Regions from separate parts of the Bacillus sp. JZ109 genome, predicted to be linked through region 1. Evidence: riboswitches for the same ligand, from Rfam matches in the RefSeq annotation. Region 1 holds a riboswitch; each other region holds the start of a gene.
The links. A riboswitch is a leader RNA that binds a small molecule or an ion and turns the genes downstream of it on or off. The one in region 1 is predicted to bind S-adenosylmethionine.

Region 1 (8,138 bases):
AATGCCTCTGTCGGCACCATTGCCGATTCAATTGTCTTTAAAAGCTCTCTGTACCATCTGACAGAAACTTTCCTGACGTATAACGAATCATTTTGGTCAGCTTCGATGACGTCCTCATTGCGCGTCGCCATATCAATTGATAATCCCGAATCAACCTTAAGTGACGGAGCGATGACATTCAGGCCTTTTGATGCAAGATCAAGCGCTTTATTCACTTTAATTTGCAGTCCGAGACACGGTGATGATAAAATAATTCCCGTAATCTTGGGATTTCTTTGCTGTTTAATCCATTCAATCGCGACCAGACCGCCCATGCTGTGACCTAGAAGAAAAACCGGCAGATCAAAAGTTCGCGCTTTATCTATCCAAGCATCTACTTCATCAATGTATTCTTGAAACGAGCGAATATGCCCTCTCGCTCTTGTCGTTGTTCCCTGTCCAGGCAAATCGCCCATGACAACGTGATAACCCGAGGACCGCCACATTTCAATCAGCCATTTATATCGTCCGTGATATTCACTTGCCCCGTGAATAATTACAATCACGGCAACAGGTCTGTCTGCTTTCCAGGTCCACATGCTCTTCACCTCATACGAAATTTAAATAGAGAAAGAAGGATGAATCTTATGATCTACCCTTATAAGGAACACAAGCCAGATATCCACCCAACAGCCTTTATAGCTGATAATGCAACAATTACCGGTGATGTCGTGATCGGAGAACAGTCCAGCATTTGGTTTTCTGTTGTCATAAGGGGAGATGTTGCGCCGACCAGAATCGGAAACAGAGTCAATATCCAGGATTTAAGCTGCCTCCATCAAAGCCCGAACAAGACGCTGCTCATTGAAGATGACGCCACGATAGGCCATCAGGTTACACTTCATAGCGCTGTTATCCGCAAGAACGCCTTAATCGGCATGGGCTCAATCATTTTAGACGGAGCCGAAATTGGCGAAGGCGCTTTTATTGGTGCCGGCAGTCTTGTCCCGCCTGGAAAAACCATTCCGCCTGGCCATCTCGCCTTTGGCCGCCCTGCAAAAGTCATCCGCCCTTTGACGGAAGAAGACCGAAAAGATATGCAAAGAATACGGTCAGAATATGTAGAAAAGGGCCAATATTATAAATTTCTTCAACAAACATAAGACCTGCTTCGTCTTACTTTACCATTTTTCAAATTATATTTGAAAGCAATAACCATCGTTAACCCGGACGTCATCACAGTTCGGGTTTCGATTTTTCCATAAAACGTTCACATATAGCATGAAACGTATGACTTTTATCTTATCACAAAACTATAAACAGCCTCTGCAAACACACATACCTATTCTTTCCTGTTCTCTATTTTCTATGAGCACACACAAAAAGAGCCCACTGGGAGCTCTTTTTGTCAGCTGATATTTCGTTCGCTGGCAGCAGCCGCATTTTTTTTGTGAAACCCTTTTCCATAGTACACAGCCAGCAAGATGAGAAACCATATCGGCCCGATAATCACGGCTACTCTTGTATCAGGGCTGTAAGCCATAAGAATGACGACGAATGCTAGAAATGCCAATGACACATAAGACGTAAACGGAAATAAAGGCATTTTGTACTTTAATTGTTTCTTTTCTTCCGGCTTCAAACTTTTCCTGTATTTTATTTGAGAAAGCAAAATGATTGCCCACGTCCAAATCGCTCCGAAGGTCGCAATACTTGTAACCCAAGTAAATACCTTCGCAGGGACAACATAGTTTAACAGCACTCCGACTAATAAAGCGCCCGCTGAAGCCAGAACAGCTTTACCCGGGATGCCGCCTTTCGTCAGCTGACCGTATGCTTGTGGCGCCTCTTTCTGTTCCGCCAAGTTAAACAGCATCCGTCCTGTGCTGAAAATACCGCTGTTGCATGAAGACAGCGCGGCAGTCAACACGACAAAGTTAATGATACCTGCGGCCGATGGAATGCCCACTTTTTGAAATGTGAGAACAAATGGACTTCCTTGAGAGCCAATTTCCTGCCACGGATAAATAGACATAATGACAAATAAAGCGCCTACATAAAAAATCAAAATCCTCCAAAATACTGTATCGATTGCTTTGGCTAACGATTTTTGCGGGTTTTTTACTTCGCCAGCCGTCACCCCGATCATTTCAATCCCTAAATAGGCGAACATGACCATTTGAAGAGACAATAGAACCCCTTTTAAACCATGAGGGAAAAATCCTCCGTTGTTCCACAAATTGCTGATTCCAGTGGCAATGCCCCCATTGCCGACTCCTGCAATAATCATCAATAAACCGACAGCAATCATGGATAAGATCGCAACAATTTTAATCAATGCGAACCAAAATTCCAACTCACCGTAAGCTTTGACAGCCAGGAAATTAACACCCGTCATAATGACCAGCGCCGATAATGCCCAAATCCAGTTTGGCACGTCAGGAAACCAGAACCCCATATAAATACCGACAGCAGTAATTTCGGCCATACAGGTGACAACCCATAAAAACCAGTAGTTCCACCCTGTTAAATAGCCTGCAAGCGGTCCCAAATAATCACGCGCATACCTGCTGAAGGAGCCTGCGACCGGTTTTTGAATGGCCATTTCCCCAAGCGCTCTCATAATAAAAAACATGACCAGGCCGCTTGCGGCATACGCTACCAAAATACCAGGCCCTGCTAATTGAATAGCTGATGCGGAGCCGAGGAACAACCCTACTCCTATAGCAGCTCCTAAAGACATTAAAGAAATATGCCTTTCTTCGAGTCCGCGGTGCAGCTCTTGTTTTTGTTTTTGCATGCTTCTTCTCCCCTAGAAAAAAATATCATTATATCATTTTTCTGAATATTCCGTACGGATTGGGTAAATCAATGATGATGGAGAAATAAAAGGATAACAACAAGGCTTTCGACTACTCGAAAGCCTTGTTGTCTGTTACACAAAGATGACTTCTTTAGGCTGATGGCTCAGCTCTTCAGGCATATACCGTTTTTCAATATTGATGCTGTGCCAGATCATAAAGATCAGTACAGTCCAGATTTTACGGCTGTTATCAGCCTTGTCCGCACAATGGTCTTCAAGAAGCTGAAGGACATAATCCTTATGGATATAAGCATCCGTTTGGCTTTCTTGAATAATATTCCGCACCCATTCGTTCATTTCGTTTTTCAGCCAATGACGGATCGGTACAGGGAAACCGAGCTTTTTGCGGTTTAATACATGCTCAGGCACAATTCCTTCAGCGGCTTTGCGAAGAAGATACTTCGTCGTGCCGTTCTTCGTTTTCAGCTCATCAGGAATTTTTGAAGCGACGTCGAATACGACTTTATCCAAGAACGGCACACGCAGTTCCAAAGAATTCGCCATCGTCATTTTATCCGCCTTTAACAAAATGTCGCCGCGCATCCAAGTGTGGATATCGACATACTGCATTTTATTGATATCGCTGTACGAGCTGCTTTCCGTAAAGTAAGTCTTCGTCACATCGCGATATGAAAGGTTCGGATTATAATGCTTCAACAGCTGCTTTTTGACAGACTCTTCAAAGATTTTCGCGTTACCGATATAACGATCTTGAAGCGGAGTACAGCCGCGCTCAAGCAGGCTCTTTCCTCTCATACCTTCAGGCATAACGGCAGCAACGTGCAGAAGCATCTTTTTCAAGCCGGACGGAATCCGTTCAAACGGTTTAAGCGAAAGCGGTTCACGGTAAATGTTATATCCGCCGAAGAGCTCATCCGCTCCTTCACCTGATAAAGCAACCGTAACATGTTTTTTCGCTTCTTTTGCAACAAAGTACAACGGAATCGCTGCCGGGTCAGCTAGCGGGTCATCAAAATGCCATACGATCTTCGGAAGCTCATTCATGTATTCCTCAGGCGAAATGACTTTGCTGATATTTTCGATGCCCAGCGCCGCTGCCGTTTCTTTCGCTACATCAACCTCACTGAAGCCCTGCTGTTCAAAGCCGACAGAGAATGTTTTTAAGCTTGGATGAAATTCCTTCGCAACAGACACAATAAAGGAAGAATCAATCCCGCCAGACAGGAACGAACCGACAGGAACGTCACTTCTCATATGAACGTTTACAGAGTCATAGATCGCGTCTCGGACTTCTTTCACAAGCTTGTCTTCTTCAGTCTGAACCGGCTTGAAGTTCGCTTTGAAATACGTTTTGAATGTGATATCGCCGTCCGGGCGGATTGTGAATTGTGAACCCGGCTCTACTTTTTTCACATGGGCATCAAGCGTGCTTGGTTCAGGAACAAATTGGAAAGACATGTACTGCTGCAATGCCTCTTTATCTATTTCAATATCATTCTGAGCAACCATTAAACTTTTTCTCTCTGAGGCAAAATAAACCTGATCATTGATCGTTGTGTAGTACAACGGTTTAATGCCGAATGGATCTCTTGCCCCATAAAGCACATGATCGTTTTTATTCCAAATCAGAAAGGCAAACATACCGCGCAGTTTGGACGCCGCTTCTTCTTTATAGTGACGGTAAGTCGCAAGAAGAACCTCTGTGTCCGAATCCGTGTTGAATGTGTACCCCTTTGCTTCAAGCTCTTCTCTCAGTTCAATATAGTTATAGATTTCTCCGTTAAAGATAATCCAATATGTTTCATCTTCATATGATAAAGGCTGTCCGCCATTTTCTACATCAATAATGCTGAGCCGTCTGAATCCGAAGCCGACGTGCTCATCATGGAAATATCCATCACTGTCAGGACCGCGGTGAACGATCATTTGGTTCATTTGTTTGATTAGTTCTTCTTGATCAGCGGTTTGAGCTAACGGATGCTTGTTAAAAACCCCGACAAATCCACACATAGTATTGCCTCCATAATTAAAATTGTCATCATTGAACCCCTATTTATAGACGCTGTGAATAGTATTTGGTTTCACAGTTATGTAAAAAAATAAACATGAATACAACGATAAAAAAGGGAAAGCCGCTTAACCAGTAAGCGGCTATAAAATTATTCTCCTAACGCTTCTTTACGCAACTGCTCCGCTTTGTCTGTGCGCTCCCATGGAAGGTCAACATCGTGACGTCCAAAGTGGCCGTACGCAGCAGTTTGTTTGTAGATCGGACGGCGCAAATCAAGCATTTTGATAATGCCGGCAGGTCGTAAATCAAAGTTATTGCGAACAACTTCAATCAGTTTTTCCTCAGAAGCTTTTCCGGAACCGAATGTGTTGATTGAGATTGACACAGGCTGTGCAACACCGATCGCGTAAGCAAGCTGTACTTCGCAAGAATCAGCAAGCTCAGCCGCAACGATGTTTTTCGCAACGTATCTTGCCGCATAAGCTGCAGAACGGTCTACCTTCGTCGCATCCTTACCTGAGAACGCGCCTCCGCCGTGGCGTGCATAGCCGCCGTACGTATCAACGATGATTTTGCGTCCTGTAAGTCCCGCATCCCCTTGAGGGCCTCCGATTACGAAACGTCCTGTAGGGTTGATGAAATATTTTGTTTCTTCATCAATCAGCTCTTCAGGAACAACCGGATTGATGACATGTTCTTTAATGTTGCGCTGAATTTGCTCAAGTGTAATTTCAGGATGATGCTGAGTTGAAATAACAATCGCGTCAATGCGGACTGGTTTGTTATTTTCATCGTACTCAACCGTTACCTGTGTTTTGCCGTCAGGGCGAAGGTACGGAAGAATATCTTCTTTACGGACTTCACTTAGGCGGCGGGCTAATTTATGGGCAAGTGAAATTGGAAGAGGCATAAGCTCTTTCGTTTCGTTGCACGCATAACCGAACATTAATCCTTGGTCACCCGCACCAATCGCTTCAATTTCTTCGTCGCTCATTGTGCCTTCACGGGCTTCAAGCGCTTGATCTACGCCCATCGCGATATCAGCAGACTGCTCATCAATTGATGTTAAAACCGCACAAGTTTCCGCATCAAATCCGTATTTTGCACGTGTGTATCCGATTTCTTTAATGGTTTGGCGAACCGTTTTCGGAATGTCAACATACGTAGAAGTTGTGATCTCTCCGCTTACAAGAACCAAACCTGTTGTCACAGATGTTTCACAAGCAACACGCGCGTTAGGGTCTTTCTTTAAAATTTCATCTAAAATGCTGTCAGAAATCTGGTCACAGATTTTATCCGGATGCCCCTCCGTAACAGATTCTGATGTAAATAAACGACGATTTTTACTCATGATTTGCTTCCTCCTGCACAAGGCCTCCCGAAAGACCTTGTATATATGATACGGAACTCGCTCCCTCTTATACAATGTACAGTTATATTAGAGAATGTTAATTGGCATATTTATGAAATAAAAAAACCTTTTCCATCGAGGAAAGGGTTTGGTCTTTGTGCCTTTCACTCTTATCGCTCAAGGAATCATACAACCTTGCAACAGGTTAGCACCTTGGTTGTCTCACTCAGTTGAACATAATAAATAACAGAGAAACCGGTTGCTGGGCTTCATAGGGCCTGTCCCTCCGCCAGCTCGGGATAAGAGTATCCGCTCAATGAAATATCTTATCGTAAAAGGGTTTGCAATGTCAATATGATTCAGAAGAAATAGGCACCTATATTGAGGGAAAACAATGGAAATGCACACACAAAAAATAATAAATAGTATAGACTATTTGAAAATATATGTTATACTAATTCACAATTAGCAAAACACAAAAAACGATAAAGGAAGGTTTCATATGAACTCAGTTGATTTGACCGCTGATTTACAAGCCTTATTAACATGTCCAAATGTGCGTCATAATTTATCTGCAGCACAGCTAACAGAAAAAGTCCTCTCCCGAAACGAAGGCATTTTAACATCCACAGGTGCTGTTCGCGCGACTACAGGCGCTTACACAGGACGCTCACCTAAAGATAAATTCATCGTGGAGGAAGAAAGCACGAAAAATAAGATCGATTGGGGCCCGGTGAATCAGCCGATTTCAGAAGAAGCGTTTGAGCGGCTGTACACGAAAGTTGTCAGCTATTTAAAGGAGCGAGATGAGCTGTTTGTTTTCGAAGGATTTGCCGGAGCAGACGAGAAATACAGGCTGCCGATCACTGTCGTAAATGAGTTCGCATGGCACAATTTATTTGCTCGGCAGCTGTTTATCCGTCCGGAAGGAAATGATAAGAAAACAGTTGAGCAGCCGTTCACCATTCTTTCTGCTCCGCATTTCAAAGCGGATCCAAAAACAGACGGCACTCATTCCGAAACGTTTATTATTGTCTCTTTCGAAAAGCGGACAATTTTAATCGGCGGAACTGAGTATGCCGGTGAAATGAAGAAGTCCATTTTCTCCATTATGAATTTCCTGCTGCCTGAAAGAGATATTTTATCTATGCACTGCTCCGCCAATGTCGGTGAAAAAGGCGATGTCGCCCTTTTCTTCGGACTGTCAGGAACAGGCAAGACCACCCTGTCGGCAGATGCTGACCGCAAGCTGATCGGTGACGATGAACATGGCTGGTCTGATACAGGCGTCTTTAATATTGAAGGCGGGTGCTACGCTAAGTGCATTCATTTAAGCGAGGAAAAGGAACCGCAAATCTTTAACGCGATCCGTTTCGGGTCTGTTCTCGAAAATGTCGTTGTTGACGAAGATACACGCGAAGCCAATTATGATGATTCCTTCTATACTGAAAACACGCGGGCAGCTTACCCGATTCATATGATTGACAACATCGTGACTCCAAGCATGGCCGGCCATCCGTCAGCAATTGTATTTTTGACGGCTGATGCATTCGGAGTCCTGCCGCCGATCAGCAAACTAACGAAGGAGCAGGCCATGTACCATTTCTTGAGCGGTTACACGAGTAAGCTTGCCGGAACCGAACGTGGTGTAACGTCTCCTGAAACGACGTTCTCTACATGCTTCGGCTCACCTTTCCTGCCGCTTCCTGCTCACGTCTATGCTGAGATGCTCGGCAAAAAGATCGATGAACACGGCGCAGACGTTTTCTTAGTCAATACCGGCTGGACCGGGGGCGGCTACGGCACAGGCGAACGAATGAAGCTTTCTTACACTAGAGCAATGGTCAAAGCAGCGATTGAAGGTAAATTAGAGGATGCTGAAATGATAACTGACGATATTTTCGGCCTGCACATTCCGGCACATGTTCCTGGCGTTCCTGATCATATCCTTCAGCCTGAAAATACGTGGACCA
Region 2 (8,138 bases), 1.8 Mb from region 1:
ATTCATGATGAGCAGGATCGTTCCGGGATTCCCACCGCGGTAGATAGAAATCATCAGAGCAAGTGCTCCGAACCCTCCGTTTGAAATTTTATATTTGTATAAAAGTCCGATGCCGAGTCCCAATAACACTGCGCCGCTTGCCAGATCAAGCCACAGATTAGATGTGATATCCGGAAAAACCGCATCAAAGATCAATACCGAGACAGAGGTGACGGTGATAGAAGCGAGGGTGCCGGTGAATGTTCTCATCTCCAGCCATTTTAAAGCGGTAAAAAGCATTGATACATTCACAGCCCACACTGAAAATCCGTGGGGGATTTGAAACAGATAATGCAATAGCACCGCAATACCTGCTGCACCGCCTGTTGGAATATCATGCGGAAATAAAAACAAGGACATGCCGAGTCCCTGTAGTACGCCGCCTACGACAATCATAAACGTAAGTTTTGCTTTCATCAGCAGTTCAGCCATTAAGTCATTTGCTCCTTTATGAAAAGACTTGTCCGCTGTTTTCATTTTATGAGGCTGTCCATTATTTATGTCTCAAAATAAAGAAATGGCCCAGCTTAATATGCTGAGCCATCCCACTTGTAGCGATTGACGATCTCCATATTGATCTCTGTTCCAATGCCTTTTCCTTTCGGGATGTGGACCATTCCTTTTGAAGGCTGCAGGCTGACGAGATCTGTAAAAGGATTCTCCATGACGTCCCACTCGATCGGTTCAATGTGATCGTTCTTCATTTTAGACCATGGGGGCAGACAGGCTTGTGCAAATAAAGCATAGAGTCGTGAGAGCGATCCGTCATATGCATGGGCGGATGCTCTGACGCCGAAATAACGCGCGAGCTGGAGGCAGTCCCGAAACTCATCAATTCCGTTGACATGCATGACATCGGGCTGAATGATATCCAAACAGCGCTGTGAAAGGAGAGGCACATATTGCGCCGGGCCTTTCATGTTTTCTCCACCGGCAACAGGAACAGACAAACGGCTTCGAAGCATAGCGTAATCCTGCGGGTGATCAAAGGGCAAAGGCTCCTCAAGCCAGCCAATGTTCGTCCATTCGGAGAAATAGCGCTCCCATTTAAAAGCCGCAGCGGCATCGTAGCTTTGGTTTGCGTCCAGAATCATCGTAATGGAGCTGCCTGCTGTATGCTGCAGCGCATTGATGTGCCGGACATCCTCCTTGAATGAAGTCCCGCCAATTTTGACTTTGATTTGCTCAAACCCTTTTTTCAACTGGGCTTCAACATTGGAGACTGAGCGGCTGATCCATTGCGGGGAGTCTGAGTACGATTGAAAAGACGCGTACACAGGAATCTCCTCTCTGTATCGCCCGCCCCATAATTCGCAAACCGAACAATCCGCAGCTTTGGCTGCAATCTCTGTCAGCGCCATGCTTACAGCGGAGGCCGCCCGCTGGTGCCATTTTTGAATCGTGCGCACTAATGACAGGCGGCTGCCGGCCTGTTTTCCCAATAGAAACGGGATGATCCGCTTCGTAAAACCGACATGGAGAGCAGGGAGCCAATCAACGCATTCTCCCCAGCCGTCTATCCCGCTTTCGGTGATAATCCTAATGAGATAACAAGTCCGATATCGTTTAAACCCATTGGCATCTCCGTATGGCTTTTCTAATCGGTGAAATAGCGGAAAGGTTTCAATCCGTACAATTTTCAAACTGGGTGCTACCTTTCCTCAGCGGGCTGGAGCCGATTGCCAGCCATTTTAGGGTCTTCTTTTTCTTTTGTTTCTTCATTGTTTTGCTTCACATGGATGAGCATCATCACAAGAATCCCGACAACGAGAGTCAATCCCGCGATGCTTAAAAACATGCCGGGTCTGGACCATTGCATCAGGCGGCCGAAAATCGGAGGACCGATCGCTACCCCTAAGAAACGTACAGAGCCGTACAGCGAGGTGACAAATCCCCGTCTTTCTTTGCCGACAGCCCCGGTAATAAAACTGTTCACACAAGGAAGGACAAGACCTGAGCCTATACTGCTCAGTACAAGAACACTGATAAAAAGGACAAGATTTTCAATGAATGACAGTGCCGCGTAGGATACGGTCATGAACGCCAATCCAAGTACGATCAGCTTTTTCATTAACGATTGCTTTTGCCCGATTTTGCTTCCTGTTGTATAGGACGTCACACACATAACCAAAAGCGGGATCGCTAAAATCAAGCCTTTCTTCACGCCGTCGGTGTCGTATGTTTTTTCAAGAACATCTGAGAGATAAAACAGGATGCCGAATAAAGTAAACAAACAGGTCGCACCTGCTAAATAAGCGGTAAACAGCCATCTGCCTTCGTGTTTAAAGACACTTAACAGCCCTTTTGCATATTTTCCGATTGGTGGCGGTTCTTTTTCCTTTTTCTTTTCTTTAATAAAAATCCAAGTCAGTACGATCGAAATGATACAAAACACAGGAAAGGCAAAAAACGCGCCATACCAGACAAGCAGGGCGATCAGCGAGCCAATGATCGGCGATAGCACTTTCCCCATGCCGTTTGAAGCTTCAACAAGGCCGAGCACCTTGCTCTCCTGGGCGCCTTTAAACAGATCTCCCGTCAGTGCCATGGCAATTGGGCCGGTTCCGGCTGCCCCGATTCCCTGTAACGCTCGTCCTGCCATGACCCAAGGATAGGCATTGTCAAAAAAACCTGCCGCAAACCCGGCTAACAAACCGCCGGCACCATACAAAATTAAGCAGGGAATAATGATGACTTTCCTTGAGAATCGGTCTGCGAGATAACCGACAATCGGAATCGCAAAAGCTGCAATCAAGGAAAATACTGTGATCACGAGACTGACTTGAAATTGTGATAAATGAAGTTCAGATTTCATTTTTGGCAAAATCGGAATAAGCATCGAGTTTCCTAGGGTTAATATTAAAGGGATTGAACCGATTGCTACAACCGTCATTCCGTTATTTTGTTTTGATGATTCCATCTCAGAGCACACTCCTTTTCTTCTGCTTAGAATGTCCCTGATGGCTTCGTTTATTCAGCGATCAGACAGCAAAAAACCGAACAGAAGATACCTGTTCGGGAAAAAAGAGGGTTAACCGAGAGCCTGTGAAATCAAAGCATATAAGTGTCCATTTTGAATAGGCGCTTTTTTCTGATAAAACAAAAGCGGAGGTTCATCATCTTTACGAAATCCCATTTCTATCAGGCTGTCATGCAGAGACGTGTGTTCACTCGGTATATCGATTCGCATCGGCCCTTGTTTGCCGGCCGCCAGCCTGTTAATTATTTGTGCTGCAACATCTGATGATGCAGCGATGATAGGGCCGAATTTCAAATTGGCCGGTGTCTGTACAGAAAGTCCGTAGCCAATTAGCTGTCCGTCATGATTTCTGGCGATGATACATTCGCATGAAGCAGAAATAAGCTGCTGCAAAAGATTTGATCGATCTCCGCCAAAGGCTTCCAGATCCGCCGCGGTTAAGTCGTGAAAGTCTTGTTCTCTAAAGGATGTCAGTTCAGCATCAAGCTTTTTTGTATAAGGTTGAAAACTGTGACAGCTGTACTTTCGCACTGAACCTGCCGTATGAAAACCTGCTTTTTCATAAAGCGGCAAACCTTCTTTTGTGGCGCAAAGCCTGATGGCGGTGTTTTCACCCGCTTGGGGGATACAGGCGTTTACCATACGCCGGCCGAGACCGAGCCGTTGATATTCTTTGTCCACGATCACGAGGCCGATAGAAGCAAGCCGGCCAAACAAAAACAAGCCGATGCAGGAAATAATATCACCGCTGACATTTTGATAGCCGAAAAAGCGTCCTTGCTGGACAAGCAGTGCCAGCTCTTGTTCGCCGTAATCCGGCCACCCGGCTTGCCTGCAAAGCCGCAATAGACTAGGGATATGTTCTTCATGAAGCTTAATCAGCTTATCGATTACCCTCATACAGATCACCTGCTTGTTTCGAGTTTTTTATACATGATGATATGAGTGCCTATGCCGGGAATCTCAAACGGTTCGCCGAGTACTTCCCACCCAAGCTTTGAATAGTAGCCTTTCACCTGGCTTCTGGCATTGCACCAGACTGCCTGAACGCCGTTCTTTGCCAGTTTCTCTTCCGCGTGTTTGATCAGCGTGCTCCCGCCTTTTTGATCGCGATATCCTTCAAGCGTTGCCATGCCTCTCAGCCGATATGCTGGGGATTCTGTTATTAATGGCTGATTTTGCGGGGAAAAAGAAGCGATGCTGATCAGCTTTCCTTCAAAAAATGCGCCGAGATGAAAGGAGCCTTTTGCATGATCCTCTTCATATTTGCATTGTTCAATGGATTGATGGGGACGCAGAATGCGGTGCCGGATTTCATATGTATCTTCCGCGGAAATGGTTTTGACTTCGAGCATAATGTTCCTCCTCATGACTGTTTTTCTATATCGTAACACGAATCCCGTTGAAAAAGACCGCCCGATTGGATCAGACAGTCTTTTAAGGGATTAATGCAAAAAGATATTTTGGCGCTGCTCATCTTTTTGCTGAATATAGGAAGTGAGCTCGGCGGTTAAGTCAGATCTGAGGAAAGGCGTTATCAAGTAGATGCCGTTAAACAGCTCGCATGCCGTATCCAGCAGGGAGCGTGCAATCGCAAGGCCTTCCGCCTTTTGCTTTTCTTTATCTTCACCGGCATGGGCCATTTTTTCGCGAATCGTATCAGACAGCTTAATGCCGGGAATTTCATTATGGATGAATTCGGCATTCCGGCTGCTTGTCAGCGGCATGATGCCGATATAGATCGGCGTCTTCAGATGTTTTGTTTCGTTATGGATATCGACAAGCTGCTGCTCGGAATAGACAGGCTGAGAAACAAAATAATCTGCGCCGCAATCTATTTTTTTCTCAAGCCGTTTTACCGCTTTATCCAGATGGCGGACGTTAGGATTAAATGCGGCGGCAACTGAGAAATTCGTTTTCTTGCCGAGCGGTTTTCCAGACAGAGACAGACCTTCATTGAATTGTTTGATCAGCCTGATTAAATCAAAAGATGTTAAATCATATACAGACGTCGCACCAGGAAAATCCCCAATTTTAGAAGGGTCACCTGTAATAGCAAGCACGTCATTCAGCCCTAACGTATCAAGGCCCATTAAATGTGACTGTAAGCCGATAATGTTACGGTCACGGCACGTAATATGGACAAGGGAACGCATATCGAGCTGCTGCTTGATGAGAGCGCCGCAGGCAACATTGCTGATCCGCGGGGTCGCCAGAGAATTGTCGGCGAGTGTCAGGGCATCGATTCCCGCTTCTTTTAATTCAGCAGCAGCGGACAGAAATTTGTCAAAGCTCAGTTTTTTCGGCGGATCCAGTTCTACGATAATAGAGCGTTTTTTCGCCGCGATCTCATCCAGGCCGGGCTCGGTTCGCTCGTGATGAACAGAAATGAATTCTTTCGCCCGGGTTTTGACTTCTTTTTCTGTAATCGGAGCTAGTCCGCCAACTGCTTCCGCCATCGCCCTGATGTGATTCGGCGTTGTGCCGCAGCAGCCGCCGATAATCCGCGCGCCTTGCTTACGGAATTCTGACGCGCTGTTTTGAAAATACGTGTCGTCTGTTTCATAGACGAGCCGTCCCTCTTCAAGCGAAGGAAGACTGCTGTTCGGATAAACGGATAAGAAGACGTCATCAAAAATCGGCACTTCGCTGAGCGCTTCAATCATGTGATAAGGGCCGAGGCGGCAGTTAATGCCGACGATATCAGCTCCGAGATCCGCAATCGAGCGCAATGCGTCAGAAAGCGGCGTTCCGTCCTGCAATACGCCTTGCTCGTGCATGGAGACATTGAGCATAATCGGAAGATCAGTCTCTTTGCGCGCGATTTTCAGCACTTCACGGGCTTCTTCCAAATCATAATATGTTTCTAACAGCAAGCCATCCGGCTCTTCATGCAGCAGCAGATACAACTGCTCGCGGAAGCTGCGCTTAATTTCGTCAAGACTGTACGCGTTTTTATTAAATGTCCGTATGCCGCCCATCGTTCCAAGCACGTATGCATCGCCTGCTGAAGCCCGCGCGATCTTTACGGCCTCCTGATTCATTTTTTTGATGTCATCCTCAAGCCCGTGTCTGGATAATTTAATATAGTTGGCCCCGTACGTATTCGTTTGAATAATGTTGGCTCCCGCTTCAACGTACGCTTTATGTATGCGCTGAATTTCCTCCGGCTTTGAAATATTGAGCTCCTCAAAACACCTGTCAATGCCATAGGAGTAGAGGAGTGTCCCCATGGCGCCGTCACCGATTAACACCTGTCTTTGCAAATCTTCTAAAAGTCCCATTGTCTGCCTCCTTTATTCACATCAGCAAGGAAAAAAGAGAAATAAAAAAAGTCCTCTTAAGAAGAAGACTTTGTCAGTGATTTTGTCTCTTCTTATCTTCCAAGCTGTTCGAGCTTGCTGGATTTAGCACCTTGGTCATGGCTGATCGCCATTACACCGGTTGCTGAAGCTTCGTCGGGCCAGTCCCTCTGCTTCTCTTGATAAGAACGGATATGAAATTTTCGTGTCAGGAAGTGCCAAAAGATACCTGGCGTTTTTCCCTTTCTCCAAATTTACCGAAAATAAAGACAATAATCAATAGGAATCAGAAAATTTATCTGAAATTTATAAATTGAACGTCAATTGGCAGATCTGCTCCCCGTACAGCTGAGATAATCTGCTGCAGGTCATCTTTGTTTTTTCCGGTGACACGCACTTGATCATCCTGCACCTGAGACTTTACTTTCAGTCCGGAGTTTTTGATGATCGTATTGATTTTTTTTGCGTTGTCCTTGTCAATGCCTTGAACAAGCTTTGCACGCTGGCGCACCGTTCCGCCTGACGCGTTTTCAACCTTGCCGTACTCAATGTTTTTTGTCGGTACGTTTCGTTTAATCAATTTGCTGACCAGCACATCTTTCAGCTGGCTTAATTTGAATTCGTCATCGGAAACGAGGATAAGCTCCTCTTTATCTAAAGAAATGTCGCTTTTGCTGCCTTTAAAGTCATATCGGGTACTGATTTCCTTCAGTGCAATTTGGATTGCGTTTTGCACTTCAGGCAATTCCACCTTGGATACAATATCAAATGAACTTTCTTTTGCCATATGAAAACCTCCATAACATTTAACTTATGTGTTGATTATAGTAGAATAAAGAGAAACTTCCAACAGAACAAAGAATCAATTTGTGATGATTGGAAAAAATGTTAACAAAATCCGCAGAGAATAAGCGGAACAGGAAGGACGATAGCATGAGACCAGGGCAGCAATTAACCTTGAGTATAGATCACCAAACCGACTTCGGTTACTTTTTAACCGATGGGGAAGATACGATTCTCTTACATAACAGTGAAATGACTGAGGATATCGAGGACAGAGACGAAGTAGAAGTCTTTATATACGTAGACCAGCAGGAAAGGCTTGCGGCCACGATGAAAATTCCGGTCATCAGCGCGGATGAATATGGCTGGGTTGAAGTGGTGGATAAAGTGGAAGATATGGGCGTTTTCGTTGATGTCGGTTTATCGAAGGACGCACTAGTCGCAACTGAGCATTTGCCGCCGTACGAAGATGTCTGGCCGCAAAAAGGGGACAAACTTTACTGTATGCTGAAGGTGACGAACCGGGGGCGCATGTTTGCGAAACCAGCGCCGGAAGATATCATCAGCGAACTGTTTACCGACGCTTCAGAAGATCTGATGAATAAAGAGCTGACAGGTACGGTGTACAGGCTGATCGCATCGGGTTCATTCGTGATCACGGATGACGGTATCCGCTGTTTTATTCACCCGTCAGAAAGAAAAGAGGAGCCAAGACTCGGTTCAAGAGTCACAGGCCGGGTGATTCAAGTGAAAGAAGACGGTTCAGTCAACTTGTCGCTGCTTCCAAGAAAACAGGATGCAATGTCAGTTGATGCTGAGTGCATTCTAACGTATATGAGAACGAGAAACGGTGCCATGCCGTACAGTGACAAAAGCCAGCCTGATGATATCAGAGAACGTTTTAATATGAGCAAAGCCGCCTTTAAACGCGCACTGGGCCATTTGATGAAAAACGGAAAAGTGTATCAGGAAAATGGATGGACATACGAGAAAAAATAGCATGAAAACGGCTCGCCTGCAGCAGACTGCGGAGC
Region 3 (8,138 bases), 990 kb from region 1:
AACACAAACATGCCGAGGCAATATGCAATCCAAAACCAGCCGACAGCAGTGCTCAGTTTGCTTTGCGGTGTTCTGTAAATGACCCATGTCAAGAAAGAGTAAGCAAAAAGCGGGTAACCTAACCCTTTTACGAAGTAAGTCACATACATCACTGGCAGGTTCAGCTGTTCAAATCCAAATACGATAAAAGCAGCTGTACCGATCACATAAAACAACAGCCCCATAAACATCGTTCGTTTTGCGCCAAATGCTTCGAGACATACACCCGAAAACCAGGAAGCTATGGCAAGCGCAATTCCGTATATACTAAAAATGGAAGCGGACTGCTGAACGGTGAGCCCGTTTTCGATCAAAAAAGGACTGAGCCAGCCTTGTTCAAGGCCATCTCCCATCATAAACAAAACAACCCCTAAAAATCCCCAGGCAAGCCGCTTCGGTATTCCTATTTTATCCAACATATCTGTCTCCTCCTTAGATGCTTATATTCATTACCGTATTACCTTATTAAAGTTGAAAATTAAATGATTCCTCAAAACAGCAAAAATGCCGCCTTAAATCAATACTTTGCTTTCTGAACCTGAAAAAAAGCGCTGTGTTTGCTTCCATTTCTCATATAAAGCCAATTCTGTCTGACAGTCCTTCGGTTCGATCACCCGGACATTTGCTGACATCTCCTCCGTTAATTGAAAGGTTTCATTGCAAATGACTGCAGCTCCAACAACAGATGCCTGATGATATCCCTCTTGGACATAGACCTTTTTTTGAAGAAGATCCGCGATATATTGAGTGAGCGCTTTGCTTTGGAATCCCCCTCCGCACACCCAAACATAGTCACGTTCAAACGGAGTAACCTCTGTTAAAATGTCAAAGTTCCATTTAATTGAAAATGCGATCTCTTCTAGCGCTGCACGTACAAAATGTGCCCTCTTTAAATGTGCTGACAGCGGGGCATCAAAAAGAAAACCGCCTCTCGTTAACGCATTCTTTTCAGCCGATAAATAAGAGCCGAGAGCCGCTACACATGCATGGTCTTCTTTTGCAAGTGCAGAAATCTCCTCCTCCATTACTTCGTACGTTTCATTCGGATAAAAAATCTGTTTTAATTTTTGATAATTCAAGCCGGTAATTCCCGGATTCGTTTCCACAAGCCAATGCCCTTGATCCGTATGACAGTTCAGCCAGGCTTTATGTTTTGTGTCGCCATGATCCGCAGTAATTTTGGTTATTGGCGTTGTTGTCCCTGATACAATGACAATGTCCTCAAGTCCAGCTCCGGTGCTTTTGACAGCTAGCTGTGTATCCCCGCCCCCTGCTATAACCTTAGCATCTATTGAAAGGCCTAATTCGGATGCATATTCATTTGCTATCGTTCCAATTGCTGTTCCCGCTCTTACAAGAGGCGGAAGGATAGATGGAGAAAAGCCGAATATGTCGCACATCTCTTCTGACCAAGTGTTTTGCTTCACATCAAACAGCAGGGTTTCTGTTGCCTGTGATGGTTCATATGTTAATATTCCGCTCAGTTGGTACGTCACCCAATCACTGATGCTAGTAAAGCTTGCAGTCTTTTCCCATAAAGAGGGCTGGCGCTGTTTTAATCCATAAAGCTTGAGCGCGGAAAAAAGTGCGGTTGGCAGGCGGCCTGTGCGGCTGTATATCTCTTCCCGATCGGGAATGCTCGCCTCCCACTCTCGACCGCGGTTATCGATGTTCGGCAGCCCAAGAAAAGAATCGCCGTTTTGATCGATCAGAACAATCCCCTGTCTTTGACTCGTCGATGTCAAACCAATGATGTCAATATCACACGAACGGGATAGCACACGTTTTGCCAAATTCATCACCTGCTTCCACAGCACCTGAGGAGAAAAATAACGGCTGTCCGGGTAAAGCGTCTCTGTGGAATACACGATGTCCTCCCGTTCAACTGTTAGAACACTGCCAGTTACACTCACGACCGCTACCCTCGCATTGCCTGTGCCAATATCAAAAACGAGATAGCCTTTTTGTTTTTTCATTCTGTTAGCCTCCTTTCTTATACCCCTGTTTTCAGTTCGTCCTTGTTATACATTGTCGGAATATTAAGAGTTTTTTCACCCTTCCACTTTTTGAGGGCTTTATTCAGTATCGTCACGTGATGATCCTCCACTTCAAATGTTGCTCCAGCGAGATGCGGTGTTGCCAGAACATTAGGCAATGAAATCAATTCATAATCTGATTCCTCTGGAGGTTCATGATAAAAAACGTCTAATATCGCACCTCTGATTTTATGTTCTTTTAATACAGATAAAAGATCTTCACGGTTTACAACAACTGCTCTTGAAGTATTGACGAAAATCGCACTCTGTTTCATCAGATCAAAATACTTCCGATCAATAAGTCCAAGTGTTTCCTCAGTACGAGGCAGATGGACAGAAACGATATCACTGTCTGAAAACACCGTTTTAAGAGATACTTTTTCATACAGCGGATGATCGTCTTGAATGAATGGATCGTAATACTTTATTTTACAGTCAAACGCAGTCAGCAGTTTTGCAATCCTTTGACCAACCGCCCCGAACCCAATCATGCCAACCGTTTTTCCTGTTAATTCATTTCCTTTAAATTTGACATAAGCCTGCAGGTAATCACTGTTCCACTTTCCATCCTTCAGCCATTGATTCGAGGCGCTGGTATGGCGCAGAAAGGAAATCACATTTCCAATAAACATTTCAGCAACGGCTTGTGCATTCCGCCCTGGTGTATAAAAAACAGGTATGCCTCTTTTTGAGGCAGCTGCCACATCCACATTGGAGGGCATTCCCCTGCAAACACCGACAAATGAAAGTTCGGGAACAGAAGCAAATACGCTGTCTGTTACCTGATCAAGTTCAGTAATCAAGCCTGTCGCATTTGTTGCTTTTAGCAGCTGAATGAGTTCATCCTCCCGATATGCCCGGCCTTGTTCCTTCCAAGATTGATAAGCAACTGAGTCAAACAAGTTTTCTAGCTCTTTTCGTCCTTCTTCGTTGTACGGTGCTGTAACCAAAACCGTCATGGTGCAAAACATCCTTTTCATCGTATTTTTTCATAAAAAAAATCTCTTTCCGCAGATGGAAAGAGATTCATATATAGGCGCGCTCTGTTACAGGCAGACGCCGGTATAAACCTTGCTTTCCTATCTTTCAAGCTGACGCTTGCTGGAATTGGCACAATAATGTTGCCGAGGTTTCATAGGGCCAGTCCCTCCACCTCTCTGGATAGAAAATGTTGAGTATGTAATTTTCAGAATGAAGAATACGTTTATCATAAAGAAGTCTCAGATTGATGTCAATCTCTTTTTTCAGAATTGACGTTATCATCCGAAATGTTATAATTCTTACAAAATATCTAACTAGAGAGAGGAACTGGGCCATGAAATCTTTTGCCACACAACAAAACGGCATTTTCAAATCCGTTTGCTCGCTGGACTGCCCGGATCAGTGCGGATTGTTAATACATAAAAAAGACGGGAAAATCGTAAAAATGCAAGGAGACCCTGATCATCCTGTCACAGCCGGAAACATATGCAACAAAGTCCGGAATATGACGGAGCGCATATATGATGAAAAGCGGCTGACTACACCGCTCAAACGAACAGGTGCGAAAGGCCAAGCGATATTTGAACCGATTTCCTGGGAAGAGGCAATCGATACGATCACCTCCCGCTGGAAACAGCTGATTGATGCAGAGGGAGCTGAAAGCATACTTCCTTACAGCTTTTACGGAAATATGGGGAAATTGACAGCTGAAGGAATGGACCGCCGCTTTTTTTACCGCATGGGGTCAAGCCAGCTTGAACGGACGATTTGCAGCAAAGCGGGATCTGAAGGCTATAAATATACAATGGGCATAAGCGCGGGAATCGATCCTGAGGAAACCGTTCATACAAAACTATTTATTTTTTGGGGAATCAACGCGGTCAGCACAAATATGCACCAAATTACGATCGCCCAAAAAGCGCGAAAACAAGGTGCCAAAATTGTCGTGATCGATGTGCATAAAAATCAAACAGGACGTCTTGCAGATTGGTTTATCCCAATAAAACCGGGAACCGACAGTGCACTTGCTCTTGGCATCATGCACATTTTATTTAAAGAAAACCTTCATGATGAAGCATTTCTGTCCGAGTACACGGTTGGCTATGAAGAGCTCCGTGAACACGTGAAACAATATGATCCTGAAAAGGTATCGACGATCACCGGTGTCAGTACCGAAGATATTTACCGACTGGCAAAAATGTACGGGAAAACCTCCCCTTCTTTTATCAGAATCGGAAACGGACCCCAGCATCACGATAACGGCGGGATGATTGTAAGGACGATTGCCTGTCTTCCGGCGATTACCGGCCAATGGCTGCACACAGGGGGCGGCGCAATTAAGCATAACAGCGGAATTTTAGAATATAACACAAATGCCTTGCAGCGGCCCGACTTATTGAAAGGGCGCACCCCGAGGTCGTTTAATATGAATCAGCTTGGCAGGGTGCTTTTGGAAACAGACCCGCCGATTCGCTCTCTATTTATTTACGGAACGAACCCTGCCGTCGTCGCGCCCGAAGCAAACAAAGTCAGACATGGATTACTGCGGGAAGACTTGTTTACTGTGGTTCATGATTTGTTTTTAACGGAAACGGCTGCATATGCGGACATTGTACTGCCTGCAACATCCGCTTTTGAAAATACTGATTTTTACACCTCCTACTGGCACCATTACATTCAGCTTCAGCAGCCGGTGATTGAGAGATATGGGGAAAGCAAGTCTAACACTGAGGTTTTCCGATTACTGGCTGAAGCCATGGGATTCACAGACCAGGAGCTTAAAGATTCAGATGAAGAATTAATCCGCCAGGCGCTTGACCATCCAGATAATCCACATTTGGCAGAGATTGATTACGATGCACTTGCTAAGCATTCATTTATGAAAGCGAAACGCGAAAAGCGACTGTTTCCGGGCGAACTTCCAACGCCAAGCGGAAAAATAGAATTATATTCAGAACAAATGAAACAAGACGGCTTCCCTGCTTTACCGACATATACACCTCTTGTAACCGATAATGAACATCCGTTTATGTATGTTCCGGGGCCAAACCATAATTTCTTAAACTCAACATTTTCCAATAATGAAAAACACATCAAGCTTGAAAAGACGCCAAAGCTCTTTATCAACACAAAAGATGCTGAAGAGCTCGGAATCGTTGATGGGGCACCTGTACGAATTTGGAACAGCCGGGGAGAATGCCAGCTGACCGCTGCAGTTGGAGAACAAGTGCTGCCAGGTGTCGTTGTCAGCCAAGGATTATGGGCGGATGAACAAGGAAAAAAACAGCTTGTAAACGCGCTAACCCCAGACCGATTGTCCGATATGGGCGGCGGCGCCACCTTTTTTTCAGGACGCGTGCAGATTGAAAAGGTTTGAAAAAATAATGAAACCCCTAGTATGCCAAGCCCGTATAACATAACATCGACATAATGGAGGCATACACATGGACGTTTTTTTAGGAATTGGTATTGCTTTGGCTGGATATTTTATCGGTGAAGGCTTAAAGCAGATGAACCATCCAAAAGCATATGAAAAAAGTGATACCTTGCTTATAAAAGAACGAGATATTTACTTTTACATCGGACATTTTTTAGGAATAACGACAACTGAGGCAAAACAGTTAGCCGGAGACATGACAGACCTGCCTTACATTAAAATCAACGGGAAAAAGTATGTGCAAAAACAAAGTTTAATAGAATGGATATTTGCATTAGTCAAAAAGCAACAGGATGAAGTTAGTATTAAGAAAAACGGGATTTGCTAGTTGTTTAATGGAAAACATTTGAAAGTAAAGGCTTGCTTCAAAAGCAACGCCTTTTTAATCATAATAAAAGAGAGCGTTTACATATTTATTTCTCCTTTGCCCGATGATGCTTTTCGAACACCTTGATTGCTTCTAAAGTCGTTTTCAAGCTCTTCTAGAGTACGACCTTTTGTTTCCGGCAGATACTTTTTCACGTAAAGAATCGCAGAAGCCCCCAGAACAACGAAGACGAAGAACGTTGACGACATCCCCAATTGATCTAGTAACACAGGAAACGTTAAGCCGATAAGAAAATTCATCATCCAAAGGAAAAACACTGAAATCCCCATTCCGAGCCCTCGCAATCTGAGCGGGAATATTTCTGAAATCATGAGCCACGTAACCACGGATACCGCTGACTGCTGAAAAGCCAGGAACGTAATTGTCAGGCCAATCACGATAAACGGCAGCACGGGAGTTCCTTGAAGTGTGATGGAACAAATCGCTATAAGCAAAATAGAAGCTGTTGTGCCTGCAAGTCCTGTAAGGAGAAGAGGCCGCCTCCCGACTTTACCTACAATCCAGATGCCGAATGTACAGGCTATCACTGAAATAACGCCATTTCCAATGTTTGCGACAAGTGCTGCGTCTCTGGCAAAACCAGCTTTCTGCAAAATTTGCGTGCCATAGAACATAATGGAGTTAACACCGGTTATTTGCTGCACTACAGCGATTCCTATTCCAAGACCTACAAGTCGGCGAATCCATGGGACTGACAAGTCTTTCAGTGTCGCCCGATTTATTTCAGTCTCTCGATTGATTGAAGCTTTGATTTCAGTCAGCTCAGCTTTGGCACAATTTTCTTCCCTTACATACTTAAGAACTCTGAACGCCTCCCCCACCTTCCCTTTCGATGCCAGCCAGCGCGGGCTCTCTGGTACAATAAGCATCCCGAACCACAGAAAAATGGCCGGCAGTGTTGCCAAGATAAGCATAAATCGCCAAACGTGCGCATATTCACCCATTGATGTACCAATGACTGCATTACATGTAAATGCAAGAAGCTGACCTAAAATAATCATCAGATCGTTCTGAGTAATTGTTTTGCCCCGCTGTTCCGCTGGCGACATTTCAGCTAAAAAGGCCGGTACCGTGACAGATGCTGCCCCTACTGCAAGACCAAGTAAACTTCGGCAGATTATCATAACAGATGTGTTTGGTGCGAACGAACAACCAATCGTAGCAATTAAAAACAAGAAAGCTAGATTTAAGATGGTTTTCCGCCTGCCAATACGATCTGCTAACCGTCCTCCAGCCAGGGAGCCAAATGCGGCTCCGAAAAGGAGGGAACTTGTGATGAGACCTTCGGTGAAGGGAGTTAGATCAAGCTGATCTCTTTGTGCCATAAAAGGCAACGCTCCATTGATTACTCCAGTGTCATAACCAAAGAGAAGGCCTCCGAATGTAGAAATGATGGTAATCTTGCGGAAAAATTTTTTATGTTTACACGAGGTATTTCCGCCTGCAGTATCCATTTTTTCACGCTGGTCCATTTTTCTCCTCCTTTTAAAAGGACTTACAATCGCTACATGTTATTGATAGTCCACCCATACTGCGCCTTTATCCGCGGATCGAACGCAGTTTTCCACCCAGCGTACACCTCCCACACCCGCTTCAATTCCTGGATACCACATGTGCTCCAATTCTTTCCCTCGATCAGCAGCTTCCATAGCAACAGCGAATCGGGAATAAAGATTCGACCACGCTTCAAATAGACCTTCTGGATGGCCGCCTCCAATACGGTCATCTTGTAATGCTTCTGGGTATAAATATCCCATTCCGCGCTCTAAAATCTGTACAGGTTTTCCCTGTATTTCAAAACGCAGCTGGTTAGGCTGTTCATCCCACCATTCAATACTTGCTTTGGAACCGATCACACGAATTTTCTGGCCATGCATTGATCCGGCATTTACACATGAAGACCACACCGTGCCGACCGCCCCATTATCGTATTCCATAATCGTATAAGCATTATCTTCAAGAGGCGCTCTGCTTTTTACAAAGCTCTGGCGAGTACATAACAGTTTGTTTATTTTCAGTTCCGGAATCATGATTTCCGATAAAAATAACGGATGAGTTCCTAAATCTCCTAACACGTAGCTCGGACCGGCAAATTTCGGGTCTACACGCCATTTCGTGCTTGGATTATTCATTTCTACAGGATCTGAGTGAAAACCATGTGCAAATTGCATATTAATAATTCTGATGTCACCCAACTCTCCATTTGCGATCATCTGGCGCGCCTGTTCAATCATTTGATGCCCAGAATAACCATATG
Region 4 (8,138 bases), 1.5 Mb from region 1:
CCTTCCTTATCCGCGATGTACATTGTATTATAAACATCAGAATTCTTCCTGACAGCGACCGACCCGGCGACAATATGAACACCATGTTTTTTTGCCGTTTTCTTCAGCCAGCTCTGAGCGGAGCGGCCGTCTTCGTCAGCGAGTTCATCAAGATTGGCCAGATCATATCCGGTCGTCCATAATTCAGGCAGAACAAGAACATCAGCATGTTTGCTTTCTTTTCCGATGAAAAATTCAGCCTTTTTTATATTTTCCGAAGGTTTGCCGTATGAAATATCAAATTGAAGACAAGATATCGTCCATTTCATCTTTTTAACACCCCAAATTTTTCTTTACTTTTTTCATTTAACCATATATGATGATGGACTATCATTTCAAGATTTTTTTAGAAGGTGAGAATAGATGAAATTTGAACAGTCTCATGTATTGAAGGAATTGCCTAAACAATTCTTCGCTTCTCTGGTGCAGAAAGTGAACCGAAAGCTCGCAGAAGGACATGACGTTATCAATCTAGGACAGGGAAATCCAGATCAGCCGACTCCTGAGCATATTGTTGAGGAGATGAAACGAGCTGTCGCTGATCCTGAGAATCATAAATATTCGTCTTTTCGCGGCTCATACCGTCTGAAGTCAGCGGCTGCTGCATTTTACAAAAGAGAATACGGCATTGATCTGGATCCGGAAACCGAAGTCGCTGTATTATTCGGCGGAAAAGCCGGTTTAGTCGAGCTCCCGCAATGCTTGTTGAATCCCGGTGATACGATTTTAGTTCCCGATCCGGGTTATCCTGATTACTGGTCGGGTGTCACACTTGCAAAAGCAAAGATGGAAATGATGCCGCTCGTAAAGGACAGGGCGTTTCTCCCTGATTACAGCAGCATAACCGCTGAAATAAGGGAACAGGCGAAATTGATGTATTTGAATTATCCGAATAATCCGACTGGAGCTGTTGCTACTTCCGAGTTCTTTGAAGATACCGTGCGTTTTGCGGCTGAAAACGGAATCTGCGTCGTTCACGATTTTGCTTACGGCGCTGTCGGATTTGACGGCTGCAAGCCTTTAAGCTTTTTGCAGACTGAAGGTGCGAAGGATATCGGAATTGAAATTTACACGCTGTCAAAAACGTATAATATGGCAGGATGGCGGGTTGGCTTTGCCGTCGGAAACGCTTCGGTCATTGAAGCGATCAATCTTTATCAAGACCATATGTTTGTCAGTCTTTTCAGAGCGACTCAGGAGGCTGCAGCAGAGGCACTGTTAGCCGATCAGACGTGTGTGGCAGAGCAAAATGCCAGGTATGAGAGCAGGAGAAACGCTTGGATCACGGCATGCCGGGAAATCGGCTGGGATGTAACAGCTCCCGCAGGTTCTTTTTTTGCATGGCTGCCTGTGCCTGAAGGCTATACTTCTGAGCAGTTCTCAGATCTTTTGCTGGAAAAAGCGAATGTGGCAGTTGCGGCTGGAAACGGCTTCGGTGAATATGGCGAGGGCTACGTCAGAGTCGGACTTTTAACAAGTGAAGAAAGACTTAAGGAAGCCGCTTATCGAATTGGCAAACTGAACCTGTTTACCCAAAAAAGCATTGACAAGACCTTATAACGATGGGATAATTCAAAATAATTTATAAAATCTATATTTTCTTATCAAGAGCAGGCAGAGGGACGAGCCCGATGAAGCCCGGCAACCGACTTATAAAGCACGGTGCTAATTCTTGCAGCTAGCGGCTGAGAGATAAGATTCGGACGAGAAACGAAACCTCTTTAGACGCGATTGCAGTTTGAAGAGGTTTTTTGATATGGATGAAAATGAAAGGAGCTCTGGCATGAGTGAGTTATTAGCGACATATCTCCTGACCGAACCGGGAGCCGATACAGAGAAGAAAGCAGAACAAATCGCAACAGGATTGACAGTAGGCTCCTGGACTGATCTGCCCCTTGTAAAACAGGAGCAAATGCAAAAGCACAAGGGGCGGGTGATAAAAGTTGAGGAGAGAGAGGGAACTGCTGCATCAGAAAAACAAGCGGTCATCACAATTGCCTATCCTGAAATCAATTTCTCTCAGGATATTCCGGCTTTGCTGACAACAGTGTTTGGCAAGCTGTCCCTGGACGGAAAAATCAAATTAATCGATCTTCACTTCTCTGAAGCATTTAAGCGTGCACTGCCGGGACCGAAGTTTGGCGTATACGGCATCCGGAAGCTGCTGGGAGAGTTTGAGAGACCGCTGTTAATGAGCATATTTAAAGGCGTAATCGGAAGGGACCTGAGTGATATTAAAGAACAGCTCCGGCAGCAGGCGCTTGGCGGAGTTGACTTGATTAAAGACGATGAAATTTTCTTTGAGACTGGTCTAGCGCCTTTTGAAACAAGAATTGCAGAAGGAAAGCAAATATTGAAAGAAACGTATGAGCAGACCGGACATAAAACGCTGTATGCGGTGAATTTGACCGGACGTACGGCTGATCTGAAAGACAAAGCGAGACGCGCCGCCGAGTTGGGAGCGGATGCGCTTTTGTTTAATGTCTTCGCTTACGGCTTGGACGTTATGCAAGGCCTTGCGGAAGATCCTGAAATCCCAGTTCCGATTATGGCGCATCCAGCAGTGAGCGGAGCGTTTACGTCTTCTCCGTTTTACGGTTTTTCTCACGCTCTTTTACTCGGAAAATTAAACCGATATTGCGGTGCTGACTTCAGCCTCTTTCCGTCTCCATATGGTTCGGTTGCGCTTCCAAGAGCAGATGCACTGGCGATTCATGAAGAATGTGTGAGAGAGGATGCTTTTAACCAAACATTTGCTGTTCCGTCAGCAGGCATTCATCCCGGCATGGTTCCGCTATTAATGCGTGATTTCGGCATAGACCACATTATTAACGCCGGAGGAGGCGTACATGGACATCCGAACGGTGCCCAAGGCGGGGGGCGAGCGTTCAGAGCCATTATTGATGCGGTCCTAGAGGCCCAGCCGATTGATGAAAAAGCCGAACAATGCAAGGATCTTAAGCTTGCGCTAGATAAATGGGGAAAGGTTGAAGCCGTATGACGACTCGAAAACCTTTTATTATTTGTGATTTTGACGGAACAATCACGATGAACGACAACATTATAAATATCATGAAAACATTTGCTCCCCCAGAGTGGGTGGCATTAAAAGACGGCGTACTTTCCAAAACGCTGTCGATCAAGGAAGGTGTCGGGCGGATGTTCGGCCTTTTGCCCAGCCGTTTAAAAGAAGAGATTACAAGTTTTGTATTGGAAGATGCAAAAATCAGGGAAGGCTTTCGGGAATTTGTAGCATTTATCAATGAGCACGAGATTCCGTTTTATGTCATAAGCGGTGGAATGGACTTTTTTGTATATCCTTTGCTTGAAGGCATTGTGGAGAAAGACCGCATTTATTGCAACCATGCTTCATTTGACAATGACTATATCCATATTGACTGGCCTCATTCCTGCAAGGGCACATGCAGCAATCAATGCGGGTGCTGTAAGCCGTCGGTCATCCATGAACTTTCTGAACCGAACCAATATATCATCATGATCGGTGATTCGGTTACAGATGTGGAGGCAGCAAAGCTGTCTGACCTATGCTTTGCAAGGGATTATTTATTAAACGAATGCCGGGAGCAAAACCTCAATCATCTTCCGTATCAAGATTTTTATGAGATCAGAAAGGAAATTGAGAATGTAAAGGAGGTACAGGAATGGCTGCAAAACAAGAACGCTGGCGAGAGCTCGCTGAAGTAAAACGGGAATTGGCAGAGAGAGATTGGTTTCCGGCGACTAGCGGTAATCTGTCAATTAAGGTTACAGATGAGCCTTTAACATTTCTCGTCACTGCAAGCGGAAAAGATAAACGTAAAGAGACGGTTGAAGATTTTCTGCTGGTCGATCAAAACGGAGAGCCTGCTGAAAGCGGGCATTCTCTGAAACCGTCAGCAGAAACGCTTTTGCATACACATTTGTACAATAAAACCAATGCCGGATGCTGCCTGCATGTCCATACGGTAAACAATAATGTGATTTCAGAGTTATACGGAGACCAAAAGAAAATCACATTCAAAGGCCAGGAAATTATAAAAGCACTCGGCTTGTGGGAAGAGAACGCAGAAGTGACCGTTCCGATTATAGAAAATGCGGCACATATCCCGACGCTAGCGGCACTGTTTGCGGAAGAGATTTCAGAAGATTCAGGAGCTGTTCTGATCCGAAATCATGGTATTACGGCTTGGGGGAAAACAGCATTTGAGGCAAAAAGAGTGCTTGAAGCGTATGAATTTTTGTTCAGCTACCATTTGAAATTGAAAACACTCCAGCATCAGCTGGTTAAATAAAAGGAGGAATTGAAATGGCTACAATTCGAATTCATGATGAGGCAAATACAACGATTGAAAATCAAGAGGAAGTGGCAAGCTTTCTGGACAGTCAAGAGGTTATTTATGAGCAATGGGATATCACGAAGCTTCCGGAACATCTCTCAGAGAAATATGACCTGACAGAAGAAGAAAAACAGCAAATTCTTGATACCTTCGAAACTGAAATTAAAGATATCTCAACCCGCCGCGGCTATAAAGCACAGGATGTTATTTCATTGTCAGACAGCAATCCGAAACTTGATGAACTGCTTGAAAACTTTAAAAGAGAGCATCACCATACAGACGATGAGGTTCGTTTTATTGTAAGCGGACACGGTATTTTTGTCATTCAAGGCAAGGACGGCACGTTTTTTGATGTCCGTTTAAACCCTGGAGATTTAATCTCCGTGCCTGAGAATATCCGCCATTACTTCACGCTTCAGGAGGACCGCAAAGTTGTCGCGGTGAGAATTTTTGTCACAACTGAAGGCTGGGTTCCTATTTATGAAAAAGACAGCGTGAATCAATAAGCATGAGATAGCCCCGTTCATCGAACGGGGCTTTTTATATTTATTGCAAACGCCACTTTTCATATTGTGACAGTTCTTTTTTAATCAGTGTCCAAATCAAACCTAAAACAGCTGCATCGTCAATGAATCCAAGACCGAGGATTACGTCTGGAATGATATCGAGCGGCATGACGATATACAGGATTGCGGCAGTTAACAGCAAAAGTGTTTTAACCTGTGAACGAGGGTAGTCGCCATTTCGCCAATCGCGAAGCATCTGAAAAAAAGTAGTAATGTGCTGGATACATTTTTTTCGGTTTTTCCTCTTTAAAATCGCTTTTCCGCCTGCCGCTCCGAGCATTATTGCTTTCTTTTTCTTCATTGGGCATACCTCCTGCCTGGCGGCGTGTTTAAGATATTCTTCACCTGGGTATTGTTCTTCTAATCCTATCAATATATCTATTATACCTGAAAAATTAACTTATTTAATGAAAATATGTTTACAAATAAAGTATAATCTGTAATAATGCACAATAACCCAATCAAACTTGTTTCCTATTTCTTAGCGGCGAGGGGTGAAGTGAATGGGCGGTTCTTCTGAACAAGAAAGATTGTTGGTGTCTATTGATGAAAAAAGAAAGTTAATGATAGATGCCGCTAGAAAGCAGGGATTTACAGGGCATGACACGATCAGGCACAGTCAGGAGCTGGATTGTTTAATAAATGAATATCATCAGCTTATGCAAGAAAACGAACATTCCCAAGGGATTCAAGGCCTTGTAAAGAAATTAGGCTTGTGGCCCCGCAGAGATGTTATGCCAGCATATGATGCAAATAAATAGCGGCCTATCAGATGCATATATAAAGAGAGAGCTTTTCGGAAGCGCTCTTTTTTTCTGGAAAAAATTCATATGAAAGAGGGAACTAATGAAGGAACTGGCGATTCTCATTACCGAAATGGTCAATCAATTTCATGATGCTTTTATTTCCTTATGCGGAATATTTGGCATTCATTTAACTGACAAAGAAATGCATTTTTGGGTGATCGGCATTTTTGGCATATTCTTTTTCGGCGTCACTCACGCTGTGTTTACATGGCTTTCTAAATGGAGTATGACCGCCTTGTCCTTTATCTATACTGTTACAGTCATCATTGTCATCGTATTTGCGATTGAGATTCAGCAAAAGGTGACGGGTAGAGGGAATATGGAGTTTTTAGATGCCACGGAAGGTATAAAGGGTTTTTTAGTATTTTTTATGTTTTTTTTGCTTTTGAAAATGCTGTTGCGTTTCATCAAAATCCTTTTTTCTGGAAGACCAGCAAGCAAATCGAATGGCAATGCCCGATCACGAAGATAAAAAACCCTCCTGACATGGTCAGGGGGGCTATGATGCGGATACGGGGAGGGTGATTGTCACCTCTGTGCCTCTTCGCACTTCACTTTCAATATGAATAGAGCCTCCGTACATCAGCACGATCCGTTTACAAACAACAAGGCCGAGACCGGTTCCTTTTTCTTTAGAAGTAACAAAGGGAAGGAAGATGTGATCCAGCATTTCCTGAGAAATCCCTTCACCGTTATCCACAACTTTGATTATGGCTTTTTTATCTAAAGCTCCTAGGGAGATTGTCAGTTTGCCTCCTTCAGGCATTGACTCGAGGCCATTTTTTGCTACATTTAAAATCACTTGTTTAATATGATCTTTTGTACATTTTACGAGTAAGGGCTGCTCGGTTAAATACTGTAATTCGACTTCAACATTGTATAGATTGCCCTCAGAATAAATGATCGGCATAATTTCTCCGATAATGTCCTGAAGTGAGTTCAGCTCCCATTTTTCAGCTGTCGGCTTGCCGAGAACAAGAAACTCACTCACTATTTGATTGATGCGTTTTATCTCCTGTTCGATAATGGAGAAGTAAAGCTGATCTTCCTCACCTTTATATTTCTTTTGCAACAGCTGAATAAAGCCGCTTATCCCGGTGAGGGGGTTACGGATTTCATGGGCTGTGCTGGCAGCAAGCGTCCCGATCAGCTCTAATTTTTGCGCCTCGTTTTCTGAGCGCTCCAGCTGGGTCTGCCGCTTCAGCAAATAATACAGCACGAGAATAAAAAGGATATTCAGCAGAACAATAATACATGAAAGCGGAAGCACAAGGCTTTTCGACAGTTCTTCTATTGTGACCGGGTTCGGATAGACTTTCATATTCCAGCTGATATCATCCAGATATCCGCTGACAGGTTTCTGATCCTCTGCATGAGAGGCTTGTCCGCTCGCAAAAATCATTTTCCCGTCTTGGTTCACAACTTCAATATAAACATCAGGGCTTAGTAAGTTAATGAGATTTTTCAAATAATCAATTTGAATTGCTGCGACAAGATAATCTGTCACATTACGTTTTGAGTCCAAAACAGGCACACAAATTGTGAAAATTGGCTGACCAGTAATTCTGCTAGAATAACTATCTGAAATGACTGTCTTTTTAGTTTCCTTTGCTTTTGTAAAAAAAGATCTGTCGGCCAGGTTTACTTTCGTTTTTAATTCGGTTGTGCTTGCGGTGACGTCTCCTTTGGCATTGAGAAAATAGAGACCGGAAAATCTCGGCTCTGAATCAAAGGTCTTTTCCAAAATTGACTGCATTTTCTTTATATCAACCGGTCTGTCGATGGCGATGGACAAGGAGGTCATTCTCGCCATTGTTTCTCCGATTAAATAATTGATTTTGTTGCGGTGAAGGTTTAGCAGGACACTTGCTTCTTGTTTATGTTCTGCAGCTATTGTATCTTTTTCTTTTTCATATACGAAAAAGCTGATGACGATTGCCGGAATCACGACCAGTATGATATAAAGTTTGACTCTCCCGCAGGCGCCTTTTAGTATTTTCAATTTGCATCGCTCCAACATACACCTGATTAGAGGTATTATATCATTGTTTCTTCTTCTTTAATAAGAAAAAATAACCAAAAAAATTAGAAAAAGGTGTTGGCAAGCTTACATTTTAAAAAAGAAGAGAAATATTGGAAAGATTTTTATTGACATTTTGGTCTTTGTTTATTAATGTTTCTCTGTAACGGTTTCTAAAAGGATGATTGAGACATGACAGAAAAATCACTGAAGTTATTTATCGTGCTGTCGCGCGCGTATCGGTCTATTAACGATCATATGAATAAGCATATTCATAAGCATGGGCTGAATCCGACTGAATTTGCTGTGCTAGAGCTTTTGTACCATAAAGGTGATCAGCCGCTGCAGCAGATAGGAGATAAAATTCTCT

Region 2: it holds a riboswitch for S-adenosylmethionine, as region 1 does, so the genes downstream of both, M1D94_RS15345 (bifunctional homocysteine S-methyltransferase/methylenetetrahydrofolate reductase) here and metK (methionine adenosyltransferase) in region 1, are expected to answer to the same signal.
Region 3: it holds a riboswitch for S-adenosylmethionine, as region 1 does, so the genes downstream of both, M1D94_RS11335 (2-hydroxyacid dehydrogenase) here and metK (methionine adenosyltransferase) in region 1, are expected to answer to the same signal.
Region 4: it holds a riboswitch for S-adenosylmethionine, as region 1 does, so the genes downstream of both, mtnW (2,3-diketo-5-methylthiopentyl-1-phosphate enolase) here and metK (methionine adenosyltransferase) in region 1, are expected to answer to the same signal.

Annotation. Positions count from the first base shown of each region.
Region 1 covers NZ_CP096388.1:1,110,737-1,118,874, reverse strand. The annotation lists gene ytpA (phospholipase YtpA) at 1-578, opposite strand, end outside; gene M1D94_RS05735 (gamma carbonic anhydrase) at 627-1,142, shown strand; gene alaP (alanine permease AlaP) at 1,388-2,779, opposite strand; gene asnB (asparagine synthase (glutamine-hydrolyzing)) at 2,915-4,813, opposite strand; gene metK (methionine adenosyltransferase) at 4,963-6,165, opposite strand; SAM riboswitch class I at 6,333-6,471, opposite strand; gene pckA (phosphoenolpyruvate carboxykinase (ATP)) at 6,668-8,138, shown strand, end outside.
Region 2 covers NZ_CP096388.1:2,899,666-2,907,803, reverse strand. The annotation lists gene M1D94_RS15370 (YitT family protein) at 1-471, opposite strand, end outside; gene M1D94_RS15365 (mandelate racemase/muconate lactonizing enzyme family protein) at 567-1,682, opposite strand; gene M1D94_RS15360 (MFS transporter) at 1,691-2,959, opposite strand; gene M1D94_RS15355 (GNAT family N-acetyltransferase) at 3,071-3,919, opposite strand; gene M1D94_RS15350 (GNAT family N-acetyltransferase) at 3,925-4,374, opposite strand; gene M1D94_RS15345 (bifunctional homocysteine S-methyltransferase/methylenetetrahydrofolate reductase) at 4,465-6,303, opposite strand; SAM riboswitch class I at 6,393-6,510, opposite strand; gene M1D94_RS15340 (YajQ family cyclic di-GMP-binding protein) at 6,617-7,108, opposite strand; gene M1D94_RS15335 (CvfB family protein) at 7,207-8,103, shown strand.
Region 3 covers NZ_CP096388.1:2,105,472-2,113,609, reverse strand. The annotation lists gene M1D94_RS11345 (MFS transporter) at 1-458, opposite strand, end outside; gene M1D94_RS11340 (FGGY-family carbohydrate kinase) at 552-2,015, opposite strand; gene M1D94_RS11335 (2-hydroxyacid dehydrogenase) at 2,033-3,055, opposite strand; SAM riboswitch class I at 3,152-3,243, opposite strand; gene M1D94_RS11330 (molybdopterin oxidoreductase family protein) at 3,391-5,433, shown strand; gene M1D94_RS11325 (hypothetical protein) at 5,501-5,821, shown strand; gene M1D94_RS11320 (sugar porter family MFS transporter) at 5,899-7,353, opposite strand; gene M1D94_RS11315 (Gfo/Idh/MocA family protein) at 7,393-8,138, opposite strand, start outside.
Region 4 covers NZ_CP096388.1:2,647,114-2,655,251, reverse strand. The annotation lists gene M1D94_RS13935 (carbon-nitrogen family hydrolase) at 1-308, opposite strand, end outside; gene mtnE (methionine-glutamine aminotransferase) at 403-1,599, shown strand; SAM riboswitch class I at 1,638-1,738, shown strand; gene mtnW (2,3-diketo-5-methylthiopentyl-1-phosphate enolase) at 1,823-3,040, shown strand; gene mtnX (2-hydroxy-3-keto-5-methylthiopentenyl-1-phosphate phosphatase) at 3,037-3,744, shown strand; gene M1D94_RS13915 (methylthioribulose 1-phosphate dehydratase) at 3,702-4,331, shown strand; gene mtnD (acireductone dioxygenase) at 4,346-4,882, shown strand; gene M1D94_RS13905 (YkvA family protein) at 4,923-5,243, opposite strand; gene spo0E (aspartyl-phosphate phosphatase Spo0E) at 5,446-5,703, shown strand; gene M1D94_RS13895 (hypothetical protein) at 5,789-6,220, shown strand; gene kinD (sporulation kinase KinD) at 6,248-7,768, opposite strand; gene mhqR (MarR family transcriptional regulator MhqR) at 7,961-8,138, shown strand, end outside.